Regions from separate parts of the Streptomyces sp. NPDC040432 genome, predicted to be linked through region 2. Evidence: riboswitches for the same ligand, from Rfam matches in the RefSeq annotation. Region 2 holds a riboswitch; the other holds the start of a gene.
What was found. Region 2 has a riboswitch for glycine ahead of gcvP (aminomethyl-transferring glycine dehydrogenase). Riboswitches for the same ligand answer to the same signal wherever they lie in the genome.

Region 1: it holds a riboswitch for glycine, as region 2 does, so the genes downstream of both, gcvT (glycine cleavage system aminomethyltransferase GcvT) here and gcvP (aminomethyl-transferring glycine dehydrogenase) in region 2, are expected to answer to the same signal.

What each region holds. Positions count from the first base shown of each region.
Region 1 covers NZ_JBVIVP010000025.1:29,739-41,212, reverse strand. The annotation lists gene ACZ58N_RS32855 (ABC transporter substrate-binding protein) at 1-1,365, opposite strand, end outside; gene ACZ58N_RS32850 (ABC transporter permease) at 1,406-2,398, opposite strand; gene ACZ58N_RS32845 (enhanced serine sensitivity protein SseB C-terminal domain-containing protein) at 2,975-3,715, opposite strand; gene ACZ58N_RS32840 (enhanced serine sensitivity protein SseB) at 3,772-4,506, opposite strand; gene ACZ58N_RS32835 (AAA family ATPase) at 4,578-5,201, opposite strand; glycine riboswitch at 5,465-5,569, shown strand; gene gcvT (glycine cleavage system aminomethyltransferase GcvT) at 5,756-6,871, shown strand; gene gcvH (glycine cleavage system protein GcvH) at 6,994-7,377, shown strand; gene glyA (serine hydroxymethyltransferase) at 7,395-8,651, shown strand; gene ACZ58N_RS32815 (APC family permease) at 8,817-10,463, shown strand; gene ACZ58N_RS32810 (L-serine ammonia-lyase) at 10,623-11,474, shown strand, end outside.
Region 2 covers NZ_JBVIVP010000001.1:804,544-816,017, forward strand. The annotation lists gene ACZ58N_RS03650 (hypothetical protein) at 1-256, shown strand, start outside; gene ACZ58N_RS03655 (PhzF family phenazine biosynthesis protein) at 491-1,309, shown strand; gene ACZ58N_RS03660 (CPBP family intramembrane glutamic endopeptidase) at 1,328-2,161, opposite strand; gene ACZ58N_RS03665 (glutamate-cysteine ligase family protein) at 2,294-3,829, opposite strand; gene ACZ58N_RS03670 (hypothetical protein) at 4,324-4,944, shown strand; gene ACZ58N_RS03675 (DUF5999 family protein) at 5,215-5,403, shown strand; gene gcvP (aminomethyl-transferring glycine dehydrogenase) at 5,510-8,395, opposite strand; glycine riboswitch at 8,455-8,590, opposite strand; glycine riboswitch at 8,591-8,689, opposite strand; gene ACZ58N_RS03685 (PRC-barrel domain-containing protein) at 8,804-9,208, shown strand; gene ACZ58N_RS03690 (DNA polymerase IV) at 9,218-10,699, opposite strand; gene ACZ58N_RS03695 (MerR family transcriptional regulator) at 10,815-11,453, opposite strand.

The sequences.
Region 1 (11,474 bases), on a different contig from region 2:
GTCGTACTGGTCGATCGTCGCCTTGATGCCGACCTTGGCGAGGGCCGCCTGCAGCGACTCCGCGCTCTTCACCTCGGGCGCGCGGTTGTTGCGCACGGCGATGGTGGTCTCGAAGCCGGCGGGCTTGCCACAGGCCGCGAGGGCCTCCTTGGCCTTGGCCTCCTGCGGCTCGCCCTTCGTCAGGCCGAACGGGTCGAAGGCCTTGTCCGAGCCGGGGATGCCGGGCGGCAGCATGTTGGCGCCGAGGTCACCGCTGGTCGGGCCGCCGCGGGCGGTCTGCAGCGACTTCGGGTCGGCCGCGTAGATGACGGCCTTGCGGCACTCGATGTTGTCGAACGGCGCGACGGACTGCGGGAAGGCGAAGTAGCGGATGTAGCCCGTGAACGGGTTGTCCGCGTTCTTCTTGAGGTTGGGGTCCTTCAGGACCTTGTTCTTGCCGGCCTGCTGCATGCCCGTGCCGTCGACCGCGAGGTCGATGTCACCGGACAGCAGGCGCTGGTCCATGTCGTCCGGGTTGGTCGTCACCGTGAAGGAGACCTTGTCCGGCAGGCCCTTGCGGATCGTGTCGGTCTTCGGGTCCCAGTGCTCGTTGCGCACGAAGGTGGCGCCCTTGCCCGCGGTGAAGCTCTCCACCTTGTAAGGGCCGGTCGACAGCGGCTTGTTGGTGTAGGTGGCGCCCGTGTCCTTGGCCGCCGGGACCGGCGAGGAGGACGGCATGGCCAGCAGGTAGCTGAAGTCGGAGTTGGCGCTCGCCAGGTTGAAGACGACCGTCTTGTCGTCCGGCGTCTCGACGGACTTCAGACCCATCTTGTTCGGGTCGGTGTCCTTGTACGGGCCGGGGTACTTCTGCCCCTGGTCGAGGATGTCGATCAGGTACGTCGGACCACCGGACAGCACGTCCTGCGCGAAGACGCGCTCGATGCCGTACTTGATGTCCTTCGAGGTGACCGGCGTGCCGTCCTCGAACTTGACGCCGTCCTTGAGCTTGACGGTGTAGGTCTTGCCGTCGTTGCTGAGCACCGGCAGGGCCTCGGCGAGGTCCGGGACCAGCTTGGTGCCCGCCTCGCCCGGCTTGCTGTCGTACGCGAGCAGCTGGCGCACGTAGAGGCGCTGCATGTTCCACACGAAGCCGTAGTAGGCACGCGCCGGGTCGAGGTAGTCGACGTCCTGCGGCGACCAGAGCTTGAGCTCCCCGCCCTTGGCGTCCGACGGGTTCACGAGCCCGGTGGTGGCCGCGTTGAACGCGGCTCCGCCGTCACCGGCCTTGCCCTCGGCCTTCTTGTCGTCGCCGCCACCGCACGCGGCGGTCAGCGACAGGGCGGCGATCACGGCGGTGATCGCGAGTGCCTGCTTTCTGCGGATCACTATTGTCCAACCTCCATAGGTGGGTGAATCGAGAAGCGGTTCAGCTGCCCTTGGGGTCGAGTGCGTCACGCAGCCCGTCCCCGAAGAGGTTGAACGCCAGGACGGTGATGAAGATCGTGATACCCGGGACCACCATGTACATGGGGTCGTCCTGGTAGATGGGGATGGCGTCGGACAGCATCTTTCCCCAGGAGGCGGTGGGCGGCTTGACGCCGGCGCCGAGGAAGCTGAGGGCCGCTTCCGTCAGGATGTTGGTCGGGATGATCAGCGTCGCGTAGACGAGGATCGGCGCGACCAGGTTCGGCAGCAGCTCCTTGATCAGGATGTAGCCGCGGCCGGCGCCCAGGCTGCGGGCCGCCTCGACGTACTCGCGCTCCCTCAGGGAGATCGTCTGACCGCGGACGATGCGGCCGATGTACGGCCAACCGAAGAAGCCGATGACGACGATCAGCACGCCCATGCGGACGCCCGAACCCTCGAATCCCAGCAGGGAGTTCGGGACGACCGAGACCAGCGCGATGGTGAAGAGCAGCTGCGGGAAGGCCAGCAGCAGGTCCATCAGGCGGCTGATGACGCCGTCCACCCAGCCGCCGAGGAAGCCCGCCAGCGCGCCGAGGAAGCTGCCGATGACGACCGACACGAAGGCCGCGAGGAACGCGACGACCAACGAGATGCGGGCGCCGTAGACGATCCGGCTGAACACGTCGCGGCCATTGGTGGGTTCGACGCCCAGCAGGAACTCGGAGCTCATTCCGCCGAAGGAGCCGATCGGCGTGCCCAGGTCCGGGTCGATCATGTCCTCGTGGAACTCGTTGGGCGGGTGGCCCAACAGGCTCACGATCTGCGGTGCGAACACCGCGATCAGGATCAGCAGGATCACGACCACGCCGCCGGTCAGCGCGACCTTGTCACGCTTGAGCCGCATCCAGGCGATGCGGCCGGGCGAACGGCCTTCGATGGCTTTGGCAGGGACGTCGGCTACGGACACGGGTGCGGGTGTTTCCGCGCTCGTGTCGTGCAGTGGTGCCGTCATCGTGGTGGGGACCCCTCTCGGCCGACGGGTGGTCGGCCCATGCCCGCCGCTGTGGCGGCGTTGGTGCGGAGTGGCGCTCGGAGTGCGTGGTACACGCAGAACGCGTGCGGAGTGCAGGGTGCGGAGCAGCTGAAGTGCGGAAAGTGCGGGAAGTGCCGTGCGGAACAACAAGCGAAGCCCACGTGCCGAACCGGGTCCCGCAGGACTGACCGGCTCTTGGGTGGGGAGTCTTCATCGGGCGCTCGACCAGCCGCCAGACCCGCAGATGAATGGATGCGCAACCGTGATCTGACGCATCGGTTCCCGTTATCCGGACTCCGCTGTCGGCTCAGCGGAGCAAGACCGGCCGTTCGGTACCTAACCGGACATCGCGCCCAACTCGCTGGAGGAGTGCGCCTATTGGGCGCCCATCGGGGACGAAATCCGGACAAGACGAGAGCCGCCGGGAACCGTGGTTCCCGGCGGCTCGAAGTCCGTCGAAGGGGTCCGTCCCAGAGTGCGGGCAGCCTGCCCGAATTCCCTGTAGGTGACCTGGTGAAAGCCCTCCGGAAACGTCCCGGCGGCCTCCGGCGCCCGTCAGTGGACCGCCGCCTGACCCTCCCGGTCGTAGAACGGACGGGTCTGCGCGCGCAGCCACATCGCCACCGGGTCGTGCTCGTCGGCCAGCGCGACCGTGCACACCGGCACCCCCTCGGGCACCGCCCCCACCGACTGCCGCATCATCTCCCGTACGGATTCCAGGGCGGGCGCCGAGGCGTCGTAGAGGTCGAGGCCCACCGCCAGGTACGCCGACCCCAGCGAGGGCTGCACCCAGGCGCGGCGCAGCGAGCGCACGGCGGGCGTGCGGTGCGCGTGGCGGGTCAGCAGACCGTAGAACTGCGGGAGCTCCAGGGAGGGCTCGGAGAGCCGCAGCGGGCCCGCCGGCATCCGGTCCAGGCCGGTGGCGATCCGGCGCAGGTCGGCCCACGGCACGCCGAGGCCGCCGCCCTGGGCGTGCGGGTTGACCCACAGGCCCCAGCGGTCCGGGTAGAGGGCGCGGGCGATGTCCCGGCCGGTGACCACCTCGTAGCCGCGGTTCCAGCCGCTCGCGGCCAGTTCCTGCGGCGAGGTCACGCAGGGCGCGTAGCCGAGTCCCTCGACCTCCATGCCCCCGTACTGGGCGTCCGGAGAGCCCGGCTGCCCCTGCCACAACAGCATCCACAGCCGGCCCTCCGCGAGGGCGTGCAGCAATGACTCGTAGCTCTCATAGCGCCCGGGAGTCACCTGGCGCAGCATGTGCTCGACCTGCCCGGCCGCGGCCGTGCCTGACGCACTCACCCGGTACCCCTCTTCGTCCGCCCGTCGTCCACACGTACCAACCAGCTTAAGCGGCGCTACGGGAGGTAGAAGGGGCGTACGCGCTCACGAATCCACTCCGTGACCGGGTCCTCGGCGGCGTCCAGCAGGATCAACTGCACGGTCCAGGGCACCGGTACGCGCGCGAGGGCACGTCCGAGGGCCTCCAGCGGGGCACCGCGGAACTCGGGGTCCCATCCCACCAGGCGGACACCGACGTACAGCTCGGGGGCCCCGCCCTCCACGCTGGCCAGGCAGCGGTGGGCGGCGGCGACCACCCCGGTGCCGCGGAACTCCTCGGCGGCGGCGGCCAGGAAGTCGACGGGGTCCTCCTGCCAGTCGGGCTCGAAGAGCCGTACGCGGCCGCCGGTGGCCGGTCCGTCGAGCGGGCTCCGCCCGGCGCGGCACAGCTCGGCGACGGCGGCCGGGGGCAGCGGCACGCCGACGGCCCCCTCCGGGTTCACGGCGATGCCGAGCTGCGGGGGCAGGCCGCGGGCGAACTCCACGGCCGGGGCGATCACGAAGTCCATGCCGGGGCCGGCGCAGAACCGGAACTGGGCCTCGGAGCTGTAGACGGGGACGAACGCCTCCCCGCCGATCACCATGGTCGGCAGGCTGAGGCTGCCCTGGTCCGGGCCGCCGCCCTCGGGCAGCGGCACCCAGATCGGGCTGCGCCCGAGCACCTCCAGGATCCGCTCCCCGGCGTCCGTCTGCCCGAGCGCCGCCCCGAGCACCTGCTCCAACTCGTTCGCCGGCCAGCCGCTGCCCTGCATGTACCCCTGCCCTCCGTGTGGTCCCGCCGATGTGCTGCCGAGGCTATCGGCTGCGGGCGGGCCGGCCGGAGTCAGCCGTGGAACGCGATGGAGGTCACGGCGGCGGCCGAGCGGCGATCGAGGAGCGTCACCGAGGCGCACCCGGCGGGCGGGCGCCCGGCCTCGGCCTCCCGGAGCAGTCGGCGGACGGCTCCGCGGTGGCGGGCGAAGGCGTACGCGGACACCCGGCGCCCGCGCGCCGCCTGGCCGGACAGGGCCTCCTCGGCGGTGGTGTCGAGCAGCAGCAGGTGCAGGGAGGCGCCCCGCCGGCGGGCCACGGAGGCGAGCAGGCCGCGGACCCAGCTCTGGGTGCCGCAGTCGTGGACCACTACGGAATCACCGGAGGACAGCTTGCGCCACAGTCCCCAGTAGTGGGCGGCGCGGACCAGCGGTCGGTACGCGGCGTACGGCAGCGCGGCCGGCATCCGGCGCTCCCAGCGCTCGCGGGCGTCCTGGGAGTCGATGCCGCCCCCTTCGGCCGCGCGCTTGATCAACGTGCTCTTCCCGCCGCCGGGCAGACCGGACACCACGACGATGTCGCCCGCCGGCCAGCCGAGCCGCTGCGGACCGGGCACGGCGGAACCGCGCAGGTCACGGACCGACCCCACACCTTCGACGACGCGCGGGTCCACGCCCGCGCCCCGCTGGGTCGGCACACCGTCGATCCCCGCGCTTCCGGTGCTTCCGGTGCTTCCGGCGCTTCCGTCGACGGGTCCCGTCGTGGTGACCACTCCGAACCTCCGCACAGCGTCTCCCCCCGAAACGGGGCCGCACGGGCCCCCTTCCCACTGAGTGTAAAGAGACGGTAATCCGGCGCCCCCGGTTCCGCTCTCGGCTTTCTTCCGGGCCCCGCGGCCCGGTCCCGGACGTCCCGTGCAATGATGTGCGCCATCTGGACACCAACTGCATACCGGCCGCTTGAATCCGCGCGGGAGAGTCCCGGCAGGGCCGCAAGGCCGTGCCCGGGCGCCGAAGGAGCAAGTACCTCCCTTGAATCTCTCAGGCCCCGTACCGCGTGGATGAGGCAGATCTGAAAAGCGAGCCGCGCCACGACCGTCCCCGACGGTCGTCGGAGCGTGCTCCACCCAAGGTGCAAGCCGTGGAGTTGACCCGTACGCGTGGGAACTCCCGGCGAACCTCTCAGGTTCCGATGACAGATGGGGAGGATCGTCCTCGTCATGTCATGCCCTGGGACCCGGGAGCCACACCCATGAGCACTGCCCCCCGCCTGACCGCGCTCGACGCGCTGCACCGTTCGCTCGGTGCGACCATGACCGATTTCGCGGGCTGGGACATGCCGCTGCGGTACGCCAGCGAGCGCGACGAGCACAACGCCGTGCGCACCCGCGCCGGCCTGTTCGACCTGTCCCACATGGGCGAGATCACCCTGACCGGCCCCGAGGCCGTCAAGGTGCTGGACCACGCCCTGGTCGGCAACATCTCGACCGTCGGCGTCGGTCGCGCCCGCTACACGCACATCTGTCAGGAGGACGGCGGGATCCTCGACGACCTGATCGTCTACCGCCTGGGCGAGACCGAGTTCATGGTCGTCGCCAACGCCTCCAACGCCCAGGTCGTGCTGGACGCGATCACCGAGCGCGCCGCCGGCTTCGACGCCGAGGTCCGTGACGACCGTGACGCGTACGCGCTGATCGCCGTCCAGGGCCCGGAGTCCCCCGGCATCCTGAAGTCCCTCACGGACGCCGACCTGGACGGCCTGAAGTACTACGCGGGCCTGCCGGGCACCGTCGCGGGCGTGCCCGCGCTGATCGCGCGCACCGGCTACACCGGCGAGGACGGCTTCGAGCTGTTCGTCGCCCCCGAGCACGCCGTGGAGCTGTGGCAGGCGCTGACCGAGGCGGGCGCGGGCGTCGGCCTGGTCCCGGCCGGTCTGTCCTGCCGCGACACCCTGCGCCTGGAAGCGGGCATGCCGCTGTACGGGCACGAGCTGACGACCTCCCTCACCCCGTTCGACGCGGGCCTGGGGCGGGTCGTGAAGTTCGAGAAGGAGGGCGACTTCGTCGGCCGCGCCGCACTGGAGGCCGCCGCCGAGAAGGCCGCCGCGAACCCGCCGCGCAAGCTGGTCGGCCTGATCGCCGAGGGCCGCCGCGTCCCGCGCGCCGGTTTCCCGGTCGTCTCCGACGGCAAGGTCATCGGCGAGGTCACCTCGGGTGCCCCGTCCCCGACGCTGGGCAAGCCGATCGCGATGGCGTACGTCGACGCGGCGCACGCCGCACCCGGCACCTCCGGCGTGGGCGTCGACATTCGCGGTACGCATGAGCCGTACGAGGTCGTGGCCCTGCCGTTCTACAAGCGGCAGAAGTAGTCCCGCACACGGCATCGCGGCACGGACATCCGTACGGGCACCCGTACGGCGCCGTCTCGTACCGTCTCACCCACCAAGACCGCTGTTCGTATCCACTCCCCCGCATCCAGGAGAATCAGGTCATGAGCAACCCCCAGCAGCTGCGTTACACCAAGGAGCACGAGTGGCTGTCGGACGCCGTGGACGGCGTCGCGACGGTCGGCATCACGGAGTTCGCGGCCAACGCGCTCGGTGACGTCGTCTACGCCCAGCTCCCCGCGGTCGGCGACACCGTCACCGAGGGCGAGACCTGTGGCGAGCTGGAGTCGACCAAGTCGGTCAGCGACCTGTACTCCCCCGTCTCCGGCGAGGTCGTCGAGGCCAACCAGGACGTCGTGGACGACCCGGCCCTCGTGAACACGGCCCCGTTCGAGGGTGGCTGGCTGTTCAAGGTGCGCCTCTCGGACGAGCCCAAGGACGTGCTCTCGGCCGAGGAGTACGCCGCGCTCACCCACTCCGACAACTGACACCCCAGGGGATCTCGATGTCCGTACTGAACACGCCCCTCCACGAGCTCGACCCCGACGTCGCCGCGGCCGTCGACGCCGAGCTCGTGCGCCAGCAGTCCACCCTGGAAATGATCGCGTCGGAGAACTTCGCTCCCGTCGCCGTCATGGAGGCCCAGGGCTCGGTCCTGACCAACAAGTACGCCGAGGGCTACCCCGGCCGCCGCTACTACGGCGGTTGCGAGCACGTCGACGTCGTCGAGCAGATCGCGATCGACCGGATCAAGGCGCTCTTCGGCGCCGAGGCCGCGAACGTGCAGCCGCACTCCGGTGCGCAGGCGAACGCCGCCGCGATGTTCGCGCTGTTGAAGCCGGGCGACACGATCATGGGCCTGAACCTGGCCCACGGCGGTCACCTGACCCACGGCATGAAGATCAACTTCTCCGGCAAGCTCTACAACGTGGTCCCGTACCACGTCGGTGACGACGGCCAGGTCGACATGGCCGAGGTCGAGCGCCTCGCCAAGGAGTCCAAGCCGCAGCTGATCGTCGCCGGCTGGTCCGCCTACCCGCGCCAGCTGGACTTCGCCGCCTTCCGCCGCATCGCGGACGAGGTCGGCGCGTACCTGATGGTCGACATGGCGCACTTCGCCGGTCTGGTCGCCGCGGGCCTGCACCCGAACCCGGTGCCGCACGCCCACGTCGTCACCACCACCACGCACAAGACCCTCGGTGGTCCGCGCGGCGGCGTCATCCTGTCGACGCAGGAGCTGGCCAAGAAGATCAACTCCGCGGTCTTCCCGGGCCAGCAGGGCGGCCCGCTGGAGCACGTGATCGCCGCGAAGGCCGTCTCCTTCAAGATCGCGGCCTCGGAGGGCTTCAAGGAGCGCCAGGTGCGCACCCTTGAGGGCGCGCGGATCCTCGCCGCCCGCCTGGTCCAGGACGACGTCAAGGCCGTGGGCGTGGACGTCCTCACCGGCGGCACCGACGTGCACCTGGTCCTGGTGGACCTGCGCAACTCGGAGCTCGACGGTCAGCAGGCCGAGGACCGCCTCCACGAGGTCGGCATCACGGTCAACCGGAACGCCATCCCGAACGACCCGCGGCCGCCGATGGTGACCTCGGGCCTGCGGATCGGCACGCCGGCGCTCGCCACCCGCGGTTTCGACGCGGAGGCGTTCACCGAGGTCGCCGACATCATCGCGCAGGCGCTGAAGCCGGAGTACGACGCCGCCGACCTGAAGGCGCGCGTCTCGGCGCTCGCCGCGAAGTTCCCGCTGTACCCGTCGCTGTAGTCGACGGACGGGGCCCGGCCGTGTTTTCCACAGGGCCGGGCCCTTCTCATGACCAATGTCCTCGGCGGATGCCGCCCATCGCCTCTTAAACGTTCAAAAAGTGGCAAATAGGCTCGCCATAAATACAGCACGCCACGGCATCCCCGTCAGGACGGACACCTCCCCATGGACATGAGCGCAGCGAACCGGAAGGGACTCAGTCTCTTCGCGCTGATCATGATCGGCATCGGCTCGATCTTCGGATCGGGATGGCTCTTCGGTGCCGGCACGGCCGCGCAGGTCGCGGGTCCCGCCGCCCTGGTCGCCTGGGTCATCGGGGCCGTCTTCATCGGCATGATCGCCATGTCCTACGCGGAGGTGGGCGCCGCCTACCCGATCCCCGGCGGCATGGCCCGCTACGGGGCCATCTCGCACGGCCCCGTCCTCGGATTCATCACCGGCTGGGCGGTGTGGATCGCGGTCGCCTCCCTGATCCCCATCGAGTCGATCGCGGCGACCCAGTACATGTCCTCCTGGAGCTTCGGCTGGGCGCGGGACCTGGTGGACACCGGGTCCCAACAGCTGACCGGCTTCGGCATGGCGGTGGCACTGGTGCTCACCGTGGTGCTGTGGCTGTCCTGCTACTGGTCGGTCCAGCTGCTGGCGAAGATCAACGCGGCACTGACCCTGGTCAAGTTCGCGATCCCGGTGCTCGCCGTCGCCGCCCTGATCGCCTCCGGCTTCCACACCGAGAACTTCTCCGCCCACGGCGGCTTCGCGCCGAACGGCTGGACCGCCGTCCTGACCGCCGTCACCACCTCGGGCGTCGTCTTCGCCTTCAACGGCTTCCAGGCCGTCGTGAACCTCGGCGGGGCCGCCAAGAACCCCGGCCGGGCCATCCCGATCGCCCTGGTGGGCGCGCTGTCCCTGGGTCTGGTCATCTACCTCGCCCTCCAGGCGGCCTTCCTGGGCGCCGTACCGCCGGAGCACCTGGCGCAGGCCGGCGGTTGGTCCGGCGTCAACTTCAACTCGCCGTTCGCCGACCTCGCCAAGCTGCTGATGATCCACTGGGTGGTGGTGATGCTCCAGTTCGGCGCCTTCATCTCCCCCGCCGGTTCCAACATCGCCAACGTGGCCTCGGCGGCCTACATGGTGCAGAACCTGTCCGAGACGGGCTTCTTCCCCAAGAGGCTCAAGGAGACGCACCCCGTGTACGGCACCGCCCGCCCGGCGATGTGGCTGAACCTCGGGTTCTCCGTCCTGCTGCTGGTGACCGTCGGCCACAGCTGGAAGACCCTGGCGCCGGTGATCTCGGCCGCGATGGTCATCTCCTACCTGATCGGCCCCATCGCGGTCGGCGTCTTCCGCCGCACCAAGCCCGACCTTCCCCGCCCCTTCCGGCTGCCCGCCGCGAGGATCCTCTGCCCGCTCACCTTCGTCTTCGCCGCCTGCGCCCTCTACTGGTCGAAGTGGCCGAACACCGGCATCGTCACCGCGCTGACCCTGCTGGCCGCCCCGATCGCCGCCCTCGTCCTGTCCCGCAAGGGCGAGCGGAACCTCTCGCGCCAGTTCGCCCCGGCCTGGTGGATCGTGTTCTTCCTCGGCGCCCTGTCCCTGCTGTCCTGGCTCGGCTCCACCGACTTCGGCGGCCGGGGCACCATCCCGGGCGGCCTGGACATCGCCCTGGTCGCGGCCATGGCCCTCGTCACGTACTTCTGGGCCGTGAACGCCGGCGTCAAGGCCCACCGGGCGGGCCTGCCGGGCCCGGACCCGGTGCTGGACGGCTCCCCCGCCCCGGCGACGGAACCGGAACGCGAGGCGGTCCACGCCTGAGCGTCACATCCGGCAGCAGAGGCGTTCACCTGCACGCGTTACGCTCGACCACCGGACAAAATCCACAGATCCGCCCCTTTGATCACCACACCGCTCGATCAGCACACCGCTCCACCTCCTGCCCCCTCCCACCCCACGAGCAGACAAGGGAGTCCGCCAGTGGCCATCTCCGTCTTCGACCTCTTCTCCATCGGCATCGGCCCCTCCTCCTCCCACACGGTCGGCCCGATGCGCGCGGCGCGCATGTTCGTCACGCGGCTGAAGAAGGACGGCGTCCTCGCCCAGACCGCCTCCGTGCGCGCGGAGCTCTTCGGGTCCCTCGGCGCCACCGGCCATGGCCACGGCACGCCCAAGGCGGTGCTGCTCGGCCTGGAGGGGCATTCCCCCCGCACGGTGAACGTGGAGACCGCCGACGCCGAGGTCGAGCGCATCCGCAAGAGCGGCCGGCTGCGGCTGCTGGGGGCGGAGATAGGCGATGGCCACGAGATCGCCTTCGACGAGCCCAACCAGCTGATCCTGCACCGCCGCCGCTCGCTGCCGTACCACGCGAACGGCATGACGCTCTTCGCCTACGACGAGACCGGCAACCCGCTCCTGGAGAAGACGTACTACTCCGTGGGCGGCGGCTTCGTCGTGGACGAGGACGCGGTCGGCGAGGACCGGATCAAGCTCGACGACACCCCGCTGAAGTACCCGTTCCGCTCCGGCGACGAGATGCTGCGCCTCGCCAACGAGACCGGCCTGTCGATCTCCTCCCTGATGATGGAGAACGAGAAGGCCTGGCGCACCGAGGAGGAGATCCGCGAGGGCCTCCTGGAGATCTGGCGGGTCATGCAGGCCTGCGTCGCGCGCGGCATGTCCCGCGAAGGCATCCTCCCCGGCGGCCTGCGGGTCAAGCGCCGGGCCGCCTCCACGGCGCGCCAGCTGCGCACCGAGGGCGACCCGATGATGCACCGCAGCGAGTGGACGACCATCTACGCGATGGCGGTCAACGAGGAGAACGCCGCCGGC
Region 2 (11,474 bases):
CAGGCAGTCCTTGGCCGAGGACGACGAACGCACCCTGGTCGGCGACGCGGAGACGGTCACCACCAGGACCACCGCGATCACCTGCCGGCACAACGTCTGGCAGACCTTCCCCATGACCACCTGCCTGTGGGCGAACCACGGCGCGGTCGGCGCGGTCGACTTCTTCCCGCCTGCGGGCCGGCATCCCGGGATTGCGGAAGCGATCGCCCGGACCAAGGAACTCGTCGCGACCGGCCTGGTCGAATCCCCACGCTGACCTCGTGGGCCCGAGCGGGTGTCTCCTCGGGCATGCCCGCTCGGTGCCCGGACGAGATGCCGGGGTGTTCGAGCCGGGTGGGATGCTGCTGCCGCGCAGGACGCACTCCTCCACGTGAACGACCTGCCGTGGCCGCGTCGCCGCCGGGGCGCGCCACGGCCCCGGCCGCGACCAGGCCAGTCGGCGCCGATTGGCCTTTGTCCGGGTCCGGCGCACCGTCCTACCGTCGGATGCATGCGCATCCGAATCGTCGACGCCTTCACCGACCGCCCCTTCCACGGGAACCCCGCCGGAGTCCTACTCCTCGACGGCCCCTTCCCGCCGGACGCCTGGCTCCAGCGGGTCGCCGCCGAGGTGAACCTCTCCGAGACCGCCTTCGCCCGCCCCCTGCCGCCCGGCGGGGACGCCGACTGGGCGCTGCGTTGGTTCACCCCGGCCGCCGAGGTCGACATGTGCGGGCACGCCACCCTCGCGACCGCCCACGTCCTCGCCTCGAACGGCCTCGCGGAGGGCCTGATCCGCTTCGACGCGCGCTGCGGCGTCCTCACCGCCCGCGCCACCGACGACGGCTCGATCACGATGGACTTCCCCACGTCGTCGCTGACGCCGGTGGACCCGGACCCCGCGGTGGCCCGCGCGTTGGGCGCCGCGATCAAGTCGGTGCACGACACGTCCGCCCACATCGGCGACCTGGTGGTGGAGCTGGCCGACGAGCGGGCCGTGCGCGAGCTCACCCCCGACCACGCGGCCCTGCGCGCCCACTCCCGCCGCGGGGTGATCGTCACCGCGGCCGCCGAGGACCCGGCCCTCGGCTACGACTTCGTCTCGCGCGGCTTCTTCCCCGCCGTCGGCATCGACGAGGACCCGGTCACCGGGAGCGCGCACACCGCGCTCGCGCCCTTCTGGGGCGAGCGCCTGGGCCGCACCGAGATGACCGGCCTGCAGGGCGGAGCCCGTACCGGGCTGGTCCGCGTCACGCTGGCCGGCGAGCGCACCCTCCTGACCGGGCACGCCGTCACCGTCCTCGACGGCGAACTGCTCACGGCTCCCTGAAGCGCCCCCGGACCCCGGCTACGGGGTGGGCAGCCAGCCCACCTTGCCGGCGAGCAGCGCGTACCCGCCGAAGGCGACGATGTCGAGCAGCGCGTGCGCGACGACGAGCGGCCCCACCCGGCCCCAGCGACGGTAGGCCAGCACGAAGACCACGCCCATCACCATGTTGCCGATGAACCCGCCGATGCCCTGGTACAGGTGGTACGAGCCCCGCAGCACGGAGCTGGCCAGCAGCGCCGCCATCGGCGACCAGCCGAGCTGGTCGAGCCGGCGCAGCAGGTAGGCCAGCACGATGACCTCCTCCACCACGGAGTTCTGCACCGCGGAGAGGATCAGTACGGGGAACTTCCACCAGACGTCGGGCAGTGCCTCGGGCACGACCGTCAGGTTGAAGCCGGTCGCGCGGGCGGCCAGGTAGAAGGCGAGCCCGGCGCTCCCGATGCCGGCGGCCACGAGCGCCCCGCGCCCCAGGTCCTGCCAGGGCCGGGTCAGGTCGAAGCCCAGGACCCGCAGCCCGGGTGCCCCCTCGCGGGTCAGCAGGTGCGCCACCAGCAGCACGGGGACGAGCGCCGACGCGATGCCGAACAGCTGCCAGGCCAGGTCCAGCCAGGGCCGGCCGGGCGCGTACGAGCCGTTGAGCGTGGCGGCCTGGTCCTTCAGGCCGCCCGGCTTGGTGAGCGAGCCGATGAAACTGATCAGCGCGGAGACCCCGCTCGCGCCCAACGACAGCGCGAGCACGAGCAGCGTCTCGGTGCGCAGGACACCCCGACGCCGCTCGTCCTCGTCGAGCTCCACCACCACCGGCTCCGCGCGCACGCCCGACTCCCGTCCCGCCGTCCCGCTGCGAGCCATCCCGCCGCGACGTCCTGTTCCGATCACCCCATACTGCCTCCTCGGCGACGGGAGGGGATGATCGCGGCGGAATCGGGGGGTGCGGGAGCGACGGACGAGGACCGCGGGGGCCCGCCCGGAAGGACGGTCCGGTCAGCGGCCGGCCACCGTCGCGGCGTCCACCTCCCGTTCCGCGATTCCGACGGGCCAGGTGTGCACGGGGTCGCCCAGGTGCATCAGCTCGCTGTACCGGCGGGTGGTCGCGGCGAGCGCCGCGTCCCGGTCGAGCCCGCCGGCGCGGGCCCGGTGGTAGGTGTCCACCTGCCAGGTCGCCCCGTTCACCCGCCGCCGGCAACGTTCCTCGATGATCCCCAGGTAGTGGTCCCGGTCCGCGGCCTCGATCCCCCACGCGTCCAGGCCGGCCGCGGCCATCGGCAGCAGCTCGTCCAGCACCAGCCTCACCGCGGGTACGCTCACCAGCCCGCCGGCCCGCCCGCGGCGGGGCCAGCGCAGTCGGGCGTCGATCCCGTACCGGCAGGCCGCGTCGAAGTTGGCCTCCGCCTCGGCGAACGGCATCCGGGTCCACACCGGGCGAGGTTCGTCGGCGAGGGTGCGTACGAGCCCGTAGTAGAAGGCCGCGTTGGCGACGACGTCGGCGACGGTCGGCCCGGCCGGCAGCACCCGGTTCTCCACGCGCAGGTGCGGCACCCCGTCGGCGACCCCGTAGACGGGCCGGTTCCAGCGGTAGACCGTGCCGTTGTGCAGGACCAGTTCCTGAAGGTTCGGCACGCCTCCGTCGGCCAGGACCCGCAGCGGCTCCTCCTCGTCGCAGATCGGCAGCAGCGCGGGGAAGTAGCGGAGGTTCTCGGCGAACAGCTCGTACGCCGAATCCACCCACCGCTCCCCGAACCAGGTCCGCGGCCGTACGCCCTGGGCCTGGAGCTCGGGCGGCCGGGTGTCGGTGGCCTGCGTGAAGAGCGGCGGCCGGGACTCGCGCCACAGCTCTCGCCCGAACAGGAAGGGCGAGTTGGCGCCGACCGCTATCTGTACGGCGGTCACCGCCTGCGCCGCGTTCCACACGTCCGCGAACCTCGCCGGAGTCACCTGGAGGTGGAGCTGTACGGAGGTGCAGGCGGCCTCCGGCACGATCGACCCGGTGCTCCAGGTCAGCCGCTCCACACCGTCGATGTCGAGGGTGAAGTCCTCACCCCGCATCATCAGGATCTGCTCGTTCAGCAGCGAGTAGCGGTCCACCGCCGAGAGGTTGGCCGGCGCCAGGTCCGCGCGGGAGAGGGTCGGCAGGATCCCGATCATCACCACCCCCGCGTCGATCTCCGCGGCCTGCCGGTGGGCGTAGTGGAGCCCCGCGCTCAGCTCCTCCGCGAGCTGGTCGAATACCCGGCCGTCGAGCCGGTGGGGAAGTACGTTGACCTCAAGGTTGAACAATCCGAGTTCGGTCTGGAAATCGGGGCTGGCAATCCGCTCCAAGACCTGGGCATTCACCATTCGCGGCAAACCGTCGGCACCCGCGAGATTCAATTCGATCTCCAGCCCCATCATGTTCTTGGGGCGATCGAACCTCTTCTCCGCCAGAAGCCGCTCCAGTCCCTCCAGGCACTCGTGAAGCTTCCTCCGATACCGTTGCCGATCGGACAGGTCGAATCCGCCTGCCACGACCTTCTCCCCCATCGAGGCGTCCCTCCTCCAGGCCCGGCCGAGTGCACCCGGGCGCGCATGTACGGTCGATGATGCCCAAGGGCCGTGATCGATAACGCGGGTGACCGCCCCTCGGACAGCAGCGCGCGCCGGTATGGCCGGATGGGCGCTTCGGCACATTCACCTGGCAACTCGCCCTATGCAAATTCCGCGTCGACTTTGCCGGTTTCGGATAACCGATGCTTTCCAGCCGAGCCCCCTTCAGGTAGCCTCCGAGGTCAGCGCGTCAGGTCTGCGCTCAGGCGGCACGAATGGCATCGCAGCGGGACCGGTAAGCGACTTGTCGGCAATAGCAGGGACAGCTAGCCGAAACACTGCGTGAACACGTGTCGTATAAACTCCGCAATCGAGGCAGAGAGTTGGCGCGCGGTCATTGCCCCTCAGCCCCCCTCTGACCCCAGAATGCGACAGCGCCGTCCCGTTCCTTCCCCCGCACCACAGGTCTCCCAAGTGAGAGGCGACCCACCATGCCGCTGCATGTCCCTCCGGCTCCCGCGCCCGCCCTGCGCAGCGTCCTCGCGGCACTCGGTTCCCCCACCGCCGTCCACGAGGCGCACACTCCGGCCCTGCGCACGGTCCAGGGCCCGTTGACCGCCGAGCTTCCCCTTCCCGTGCACGTGATCGACCGGCTCCACACGTCCAACCTCGCTGCCGGCGGAAGGCCCCCGCGCACCCGGCTCACCGCGTGGCGGTTCCTGATCCGCAGCGGGGACCGGTTCGTCGCCGCGGCCGACACCCGCCTCACGGCGGACGGCTGGGCCTTCTCCCACTTCTTCGAGGGCCCCTACGTCACCGCCACCGAACGCGCCCTGCGCCAGGCGGAGTCGATGGCGACGGGCTACCAGCCGCGCCTACTGTCCGTACCGGAGCTGTACATGCTGACCCTGTGGCTGCACGGCGCGGTCGGCGCCGACGCGGCGGCCGGCCTGCCCGCCGCCGCCGACCTGCTGGTTCCGCTCGCCCCGGCACCTCCCGGCATCGCCGCCTTCAGGCCGCACACCGTGTCCGAACTACTGCCCGTACTGACGCACCGGCTGACCCGCCAGGCCCCTCCCGTGCCGCCTCCCGTAGCCGCTCCGGCGGCCTGACCACAGCCACCCGGACGACCCATTCGGCCTAGTCCGCTCGGGCCACTCGCGAACCATCCGAAATGACAGGGGAGTTGGCCTGAACCGCCCGCACGGGTGATGCGTCCTCAATCCATGAGGACAGCTGCCGGGAAATACCTGCGAAGCAGCCGTCCTGGGGGAAGACTGAGCCCATCCTCCCCGCAGGTGCGGGGACGACCCAGGGGGACGGCCATGAATCACGCATCGAGCCGTAGCGAACAGACCACACCGCAGCGAAAGAACGCATCCATGTGCCAGCACCAGCCTGCCTGCCCGTCATCAGAATCCGCCGACCGGGAGGCCGCGCGCCCGGTGGCCAACCACCCGGAGCAGGGCTGGAGCCTGCTGTGCAACGGCGTCCTCCTCTTCGAGGACACCGGTGAACTCCTGCCGGACGGCCAGATCATCGCGCCACACCGCCCGCTCGCGGCGGCCTGACCGGACCCGACGAAGAAGGGGCCGTTCCCGGAGCATGTGCTCCGGGAACGGCCCCTTCCGGCGCGCCGACCGTACGGTTCGGCGGGCCGTCACCGCTCGCGCGGGATCAGTTGTCGTACTCGTCCAGCGGCGGGCAGGAGCACACCAGGTTCCGGTCGCCGAAGGCGCCGTCGATCCGGCGCACCGGCGGCCAGTACTTCTCCGCGGGCGAGACACCGGCCGGGAAGACGGCCTCGTCGCGGGTGTACGGGTGGTTCCACTCGCCGCCCAGCGACGCCGCGGTGTGCGGGGAGTTGGCGAGGGGGTTGTCGTCCGCCGGCCACTCGCCGCCCGCGACCCGGTCGATCTCGCCGCGGATCGCGATCATCGCGTCGCAGAAACGGTCGATCTCCGCGAGGTCCTCGGACTCCGTCGGCTCGATCATCAGCGTGCCGGCGACCGGGAAGGACATCGTCGGCGCGTGGAAGCCGTAGTCGATCAGACGCTTGGCGATGTCGTCGACGCTCACACCCGTCGCCTTCGACAGCGGACGCAGGTCGATGATGCACTCGTGCGCGACCAGGTTGCCCGGGCCGGTGTACAGCACCGGGTAGTGCGGCTCCAGACGCTTGGCGATGTAGTTCGCGCCCAGTACCGCCACCTGGGTGGCTCGCTTGAGACCCTCACCACCCATCAGGCGTACGTACGACCAGGAGATCGGCAGGATGCCGGCCGAGCCCCACGGAGCGGCCGAGATCGGGCCGACGCCCGTCTCGGGACCGGCCGTCGGCTGGAGCGGGTGGTTCGGCAGGTACGGGGCGAGGTGCGCCCGGACGCCGACCGGGCCCACGCCGGGGCCGCCGCCGCCGTGCGGGATGCAGAAGGTCTTGTGCAGGTTCAGGTGCGAGACGTCGCCGCCGAAGTGACCCGGCTTGGCCAGGCCCACCAGGGCGTTCAGGTTGGCGCCGTCGACGTACACCTGACCACCGGCCTCGTGGACCTGGGCGCAGATGTCGGCGACGTGCTCCTCGAACACACCGTGCGTCGACGGGTAGGTGATCATCAGCACGGCGAGCTCGTCGCGGTACTGCTCGATCTTGGCGCGCAGGTCGGCCGCGTCCACCTCGCCGTCGTCCGCCGTCCTGACGACGACGACCTTCATGCCGGCCATCACGGCGCTCGCGGCGTTGGTGCCGTGCGCCGAGGACGGGATGAGGCAGATGGTGCGCTGCTCGTCGCCGTTCGCCCGGTGGTAGGCGCGGACGGCCAGCAGACCGGCGAGCTCACCCTGGGAGCCGGCGTTCGGCTGGATGGAGACCTTGTCGTAGCCGGTGACCTCGCAGAGTCGTTCCTCCAGCTCGGTGATGAGCGTGAGGTAGCCCTCCGCCTGCTCGACCGGGGCGAACGGGTGCAGCTGGCCGAACTCGGGCCAGGTCACCGGCTCCATCTCGGTGGTCGCGTTGAGCTTCATCGTGCAGGAGCCCAGCGGGATCATGCCGCGGTCCAGCGCGTAGTCCTTGTCCGAGAGCTTGCGCAGGTAGCGCAGCATCGCGGTCTCGGAGCGGTGCTGGTGGAAGACCGGGTGGGTCAGGACCTCGTCCGAGCGCAGCAGGCCCTCGGGGAGGGTCTCGGCCGTGGTCCCGTCCAGGGCCTCCAGGTCGGCGTCGACCCCGAAGGCGCCCCAGACGGCCTCGATGTCGGCGCGCAGGGTGGTCTCGTCGCAGGCGACGGAGACCAGGTCGGCGTCGACCTGGAAGAGGTTGACGCCGGCCTCACGGGCGGCGGCGACGACCTCGGCGGCCTTGCCGGGCACCCGGGCGGTGATCGTGTCGAAGTACGAGCCGTGCACGACCTCGACGCCGCCGGCCGTCAGACCCGCGGCGAGCAGCGTGGCGTACCGGTGGGTGCGGCGGGCGATCGTCCGCAGGCCGTCCGGCCCGTGGTAGACGGCGTACATGCCCGCCATGACGGCGAGCAGCACCTGCGCGGTACAGATGTTGCTGGTGGCCTTCTCACGGCGGATGTGCTGCTCACGGGTCTGCAGCGCCAGCCGGTACGCCTTGTTGCCGTCCGCGTCCACGGAGACGCCGACGAGGCGGCCCGGCAGGGAGCGGGCGTGCTTGGCCTGGACGGCCATGTAGCCGGCGTGCGGTCCGCCGAAGCCCATCGGGACGCCGAAGCGCTGGGTGGTGCCGACGGCGATGTCCGCACCCAGCTCGCCCGGCGAGGTCAGCAGGGTCAGGGCGAGCAGGTCGGCGGAGACGGTGACGACGGCACCGAGCTCGTGCGCCTGGTCGATGACCGGCTTGATCTCGCGCACGGCGCCGGAGGCGCCGGGGTACTGGAGCAGCACGCCGAAGACGCCGCGCTCGGCGATCTCGGCGGGGATGCCGTCCGACAGGTCGGCGACGACGACCTCGACGCCCGTGGGCTCGGCGCGGGTCTCGATCACCGCGATGGTCTGCGGGAGCGCGTCGGCGTCGATCAGGAAGACGCCGCCCTTGACCTTGCCGACGCGACGGGCGAGGGACATGGCCTCGGCGGCGGCGGTGCCCTCGTCCAGGAGGGAGGCGCCGGAGGTCGGCAGACCGGTCAGGTCGGCGACGACGGTCTGGAAGTTCAGCAGGGCTTCCAGGCGACCCTGCGAGATCTCCGGCTGGTAGGGCGTGTACGCCGTGTACCAGGCCGGGTTCTCCATGACGTTGCGCAGGATCACCGGCGGGGTGAAGGTGCCGTAGTAACCGAGGCCGATCATCGGGGACAGGACCTGGTTGCGGTCGGCGAGCGATCGGAGCTCGGCGAGCACCTCCGCCTCGGTCCGCGCCTCGGGCAGGTTCAGCGCGTCGGCGGTCTTGATCACATCCGGTACGGCGGCGGCGGTGAGTTCGTCCAGGGAGCCGTAGCCCACGTGGGCGAGCATCTTCGCCTGCGCCTCGGCGTCCGGGCCGATGTGGCGCTGCTCGAAGGGGATGCCTCGCTCCAGCTGGGAGAGCGGAATGCGGTTGGCGGTCATGACGGAGGCCTCCTGGTCGTATGACCTGCGAGGGGCACCACGGCGCGGGCACCCGGACGGCCTCCCCCTCTGTCATCTCAACCTGAGAGCTTCACCGGGCCACGCGGGGATCGCCCACGGGGTCCGGCTTTCACCGTCGGTGAGGAGAGGAGCCGGTACTGCGTCCCGGCACCGCCCCTGCTTTCCAGAGTGGCCTCTTCACGTGCGGTACGTATGCCTGAGAGATTCCGGGGAGGATTTGCTCCTTCGGCGCCTCCGTCCAACTCACTCAGAGGACTCTCCCGCACAGGGTCAACAGCCGTCACCCAGCCTACCAGCGAGGATCTGGAGCCTCCGTCGAGTGGCCCCGTCTGCGGTTATGCACTTTTGTAGTGATTACGGATGGAGTTGCGACCAAGTGGAGGGACCGTGCAGACCGACATCGATCCGCGCAGCCTGATCGGCCGCAAGGCATTCGACCGCAACGGCGCCAAGATCGGCACCGTGGACGAGGTCTACCTCGACGACGCCACGGGCGTACCGGAGTGGGCCGCCGTGCGGACCGGCCTCTTCGGCCGGGACGCCTTCGTCCCGCTGGAGCCCAGCGAGGTGGTGGACGACGCCCTGCGCGTGCCGTTCGAACGCTCCCTCATCAAGGACGCCCCCGATTTCGGGGTCGGCCGGCACCTCTCCCCCGAGCAGGAGCTCCAGCTCTACCACCACTACGGGCTCGACGTGGTCCTCCCCTCGGAGTTCCGGCACCAGCCGCCCCCGCCCGCCAAGAAGCGCCGTCGCGACACCGGCCGACGGACCGGAGGGAGCCAGGTGCAGTGACCCGCGCGGTCACCGCACCCGGGCGGTACCCACCAGCGGCAGCGGATCGGACGGCTGCAGTTCGGGGTCGTCCACCCGGAAGGTACGGACCCGGCCGGGTGGGGCACCGGGCTGTTCGAACCGTACGGTCACACGCCCCACACCGCTCCCCTGGACCCAGCCGGGCCCGTGGACGGCGTGCCGTACGTCACTCCCTGCCGCCCAGTGCCGCACCGCGCCGCCCTCGGAGCCGGCGGACGCCGCCACGGCCCCGCCGGCGCCACCCGCACCGCTCGCACCGTCCGAACCCGTGACTCCGCCGGCCCCTTCGGCCACGCCGTCCTCCCCGGCGTCCGCGCCCCCGGAGGGCCCGTCCGCCCCGTCCGGCGCAACGGCCCCGTGCTCCTCCGCTCCGTCCGGCTCCCCGTCCGCCTCGGCGGCGCGCACCTGGGCGAAGAGGTCCTCCTGGGTGTAGTCCGCGAGGCCCGTCACCCCGACCCCGAGCAGCCGGACGCCGCCCGTGGTGTCCACCCCCTCCAGCAGCCGCGCGGCGGCCTCCCGCACCACGGCGGGGTCGTCCGTCGGGCCCCGCAGGGTTTCGGAGCGGGTCAGCGTCGAGAAGTCGTAGCGCCGTACCTTGAGGACGATGGTGCGACCCGAGTGCCCGGAGGCCCGCAGTCGGCCCACGCACCGGTCCGCGAGCCGCTGCACCTCGTGCCGGATCCGTACCCGGTCGTGCAGGTCCACGTCGAAGGTGTCCTCCACCGATACGGACTTCGCGTCGCGCTCCGCGACCACGGGCCGGTCGTCCAGCCCCAGCGCCATCCGGTACAGCCCCGCCCCGTGCGCCTTGCCCACCATCCGCACCAGCTCGTCCTCACCGGCTTCGGCGAGCTCCCCGACGGTGGTGATCCCGGCCCGGCGCAGGTGCTCCCCGGTCGCCGGCCCCACCCCGGGCAGGGTCCGCACCGACATCGGCGCGAGCAGTTCCCGTTCGGTGCCGGGTTCGATGAGCAGCAGTCCGTCCGGCTTCGCCTCCTCGGAGGCCACCTTGGCGAGCATCTTCGACCCCGCGAGCCCCACGGAGCCGCTGAGGCCCGTCGCGGCCGTGATCTCGGCCCGCAGCCGCTCCCCCACGGCCCTGGCCCCGGCCGCGTCGAAGGCGGCGGAGCCCGCCTCCAGGTCCACGAAGGCCTCGTCCAGGCTGAGCGGCTCGACCAGCGGGGACAGCTCCCTGAGCAGCCCCATGACCAGTTCGCTGACCTCACGGTAGAGGCTGAAGCGGGGAACGAGGCAGGCCCCGTTAGGGCAGAGCCGGCGGGCCTGCGCCATCGGCATCGCCGAATGGACGCCGAACCGCCGGGCCTCGTAGGAGGCGGTGGCCACCACACCGCGCGGTCCGAGCCCCCCGACGATCACGGCCTTCCCGCGCAGGCTGGGTTTCGACGCCTGCTCCACGGAGGCGTAGAAGGCGTCCATGTCCAGGTGCAGGATGGTCGGCGCGGATCTCACAGCCCGATGCTGCCCTACGGCACTGACATCGCGGTGGCCAACGCGGCGCCGGCCGTCCCCGCGACCGGTGCGGGGCGGCGTCCGCCCCCTCGGGCCGGCCGTCCGGTACGACCGGTCAGCCGGCCCGGTTCCGGCGCGCGGCCAGCTCGTCGGTGGGGTTGTGGCCGACGAGGGTCTCGCCCGTGTCCACGCGCTCCCCGTGCAACTGCGACAGGGCGTTCTCCACGTCGCGCCGGACGACACCCACCGCGATGCCGAAGACTCCCTGCCCGCCCTGGAGCAGGCTCACCACCTGGTCCGGCGAGGTGCACTCGTACACGGTCGCGCCGTCGCTCATCAGCGTCATGCTCTCCAGGTCCTGGAATTCCCGGTCCCGCAGGTGCTGCACGGCGGTGCGGATGCTCTGCAACGCCACCCCGGTGTCCAGGAAACGCTTGACGATCTTGAGGACCACGACGTCGCGGAAGCTGTACAGCCGCTGTGTGCCGGATCCGTACGCGGGTCGGACGCTCGGCTCCACCAGCCCCGTCCGCGCCCAGTAGTCGAGCTGCCGGTACGTGATGCCCGCCGCGGCACACGCCGTGGGCCCGCGGTAGCCGACCTGCTCGGGCACCGGGGCGTCGCCCACCGGTCCGACCGGCGTGGACGCCGGCTGACGGTGCGCGGGCCCGGCCGCGCCGCCGTACAGCGGGTACGGCCCACCATCACTCCGTGCGGGGGTGCCCCCGGTCGTACCGTCGCCCGTGATCCTCACGCCGACCCTCCGTCCTTGACC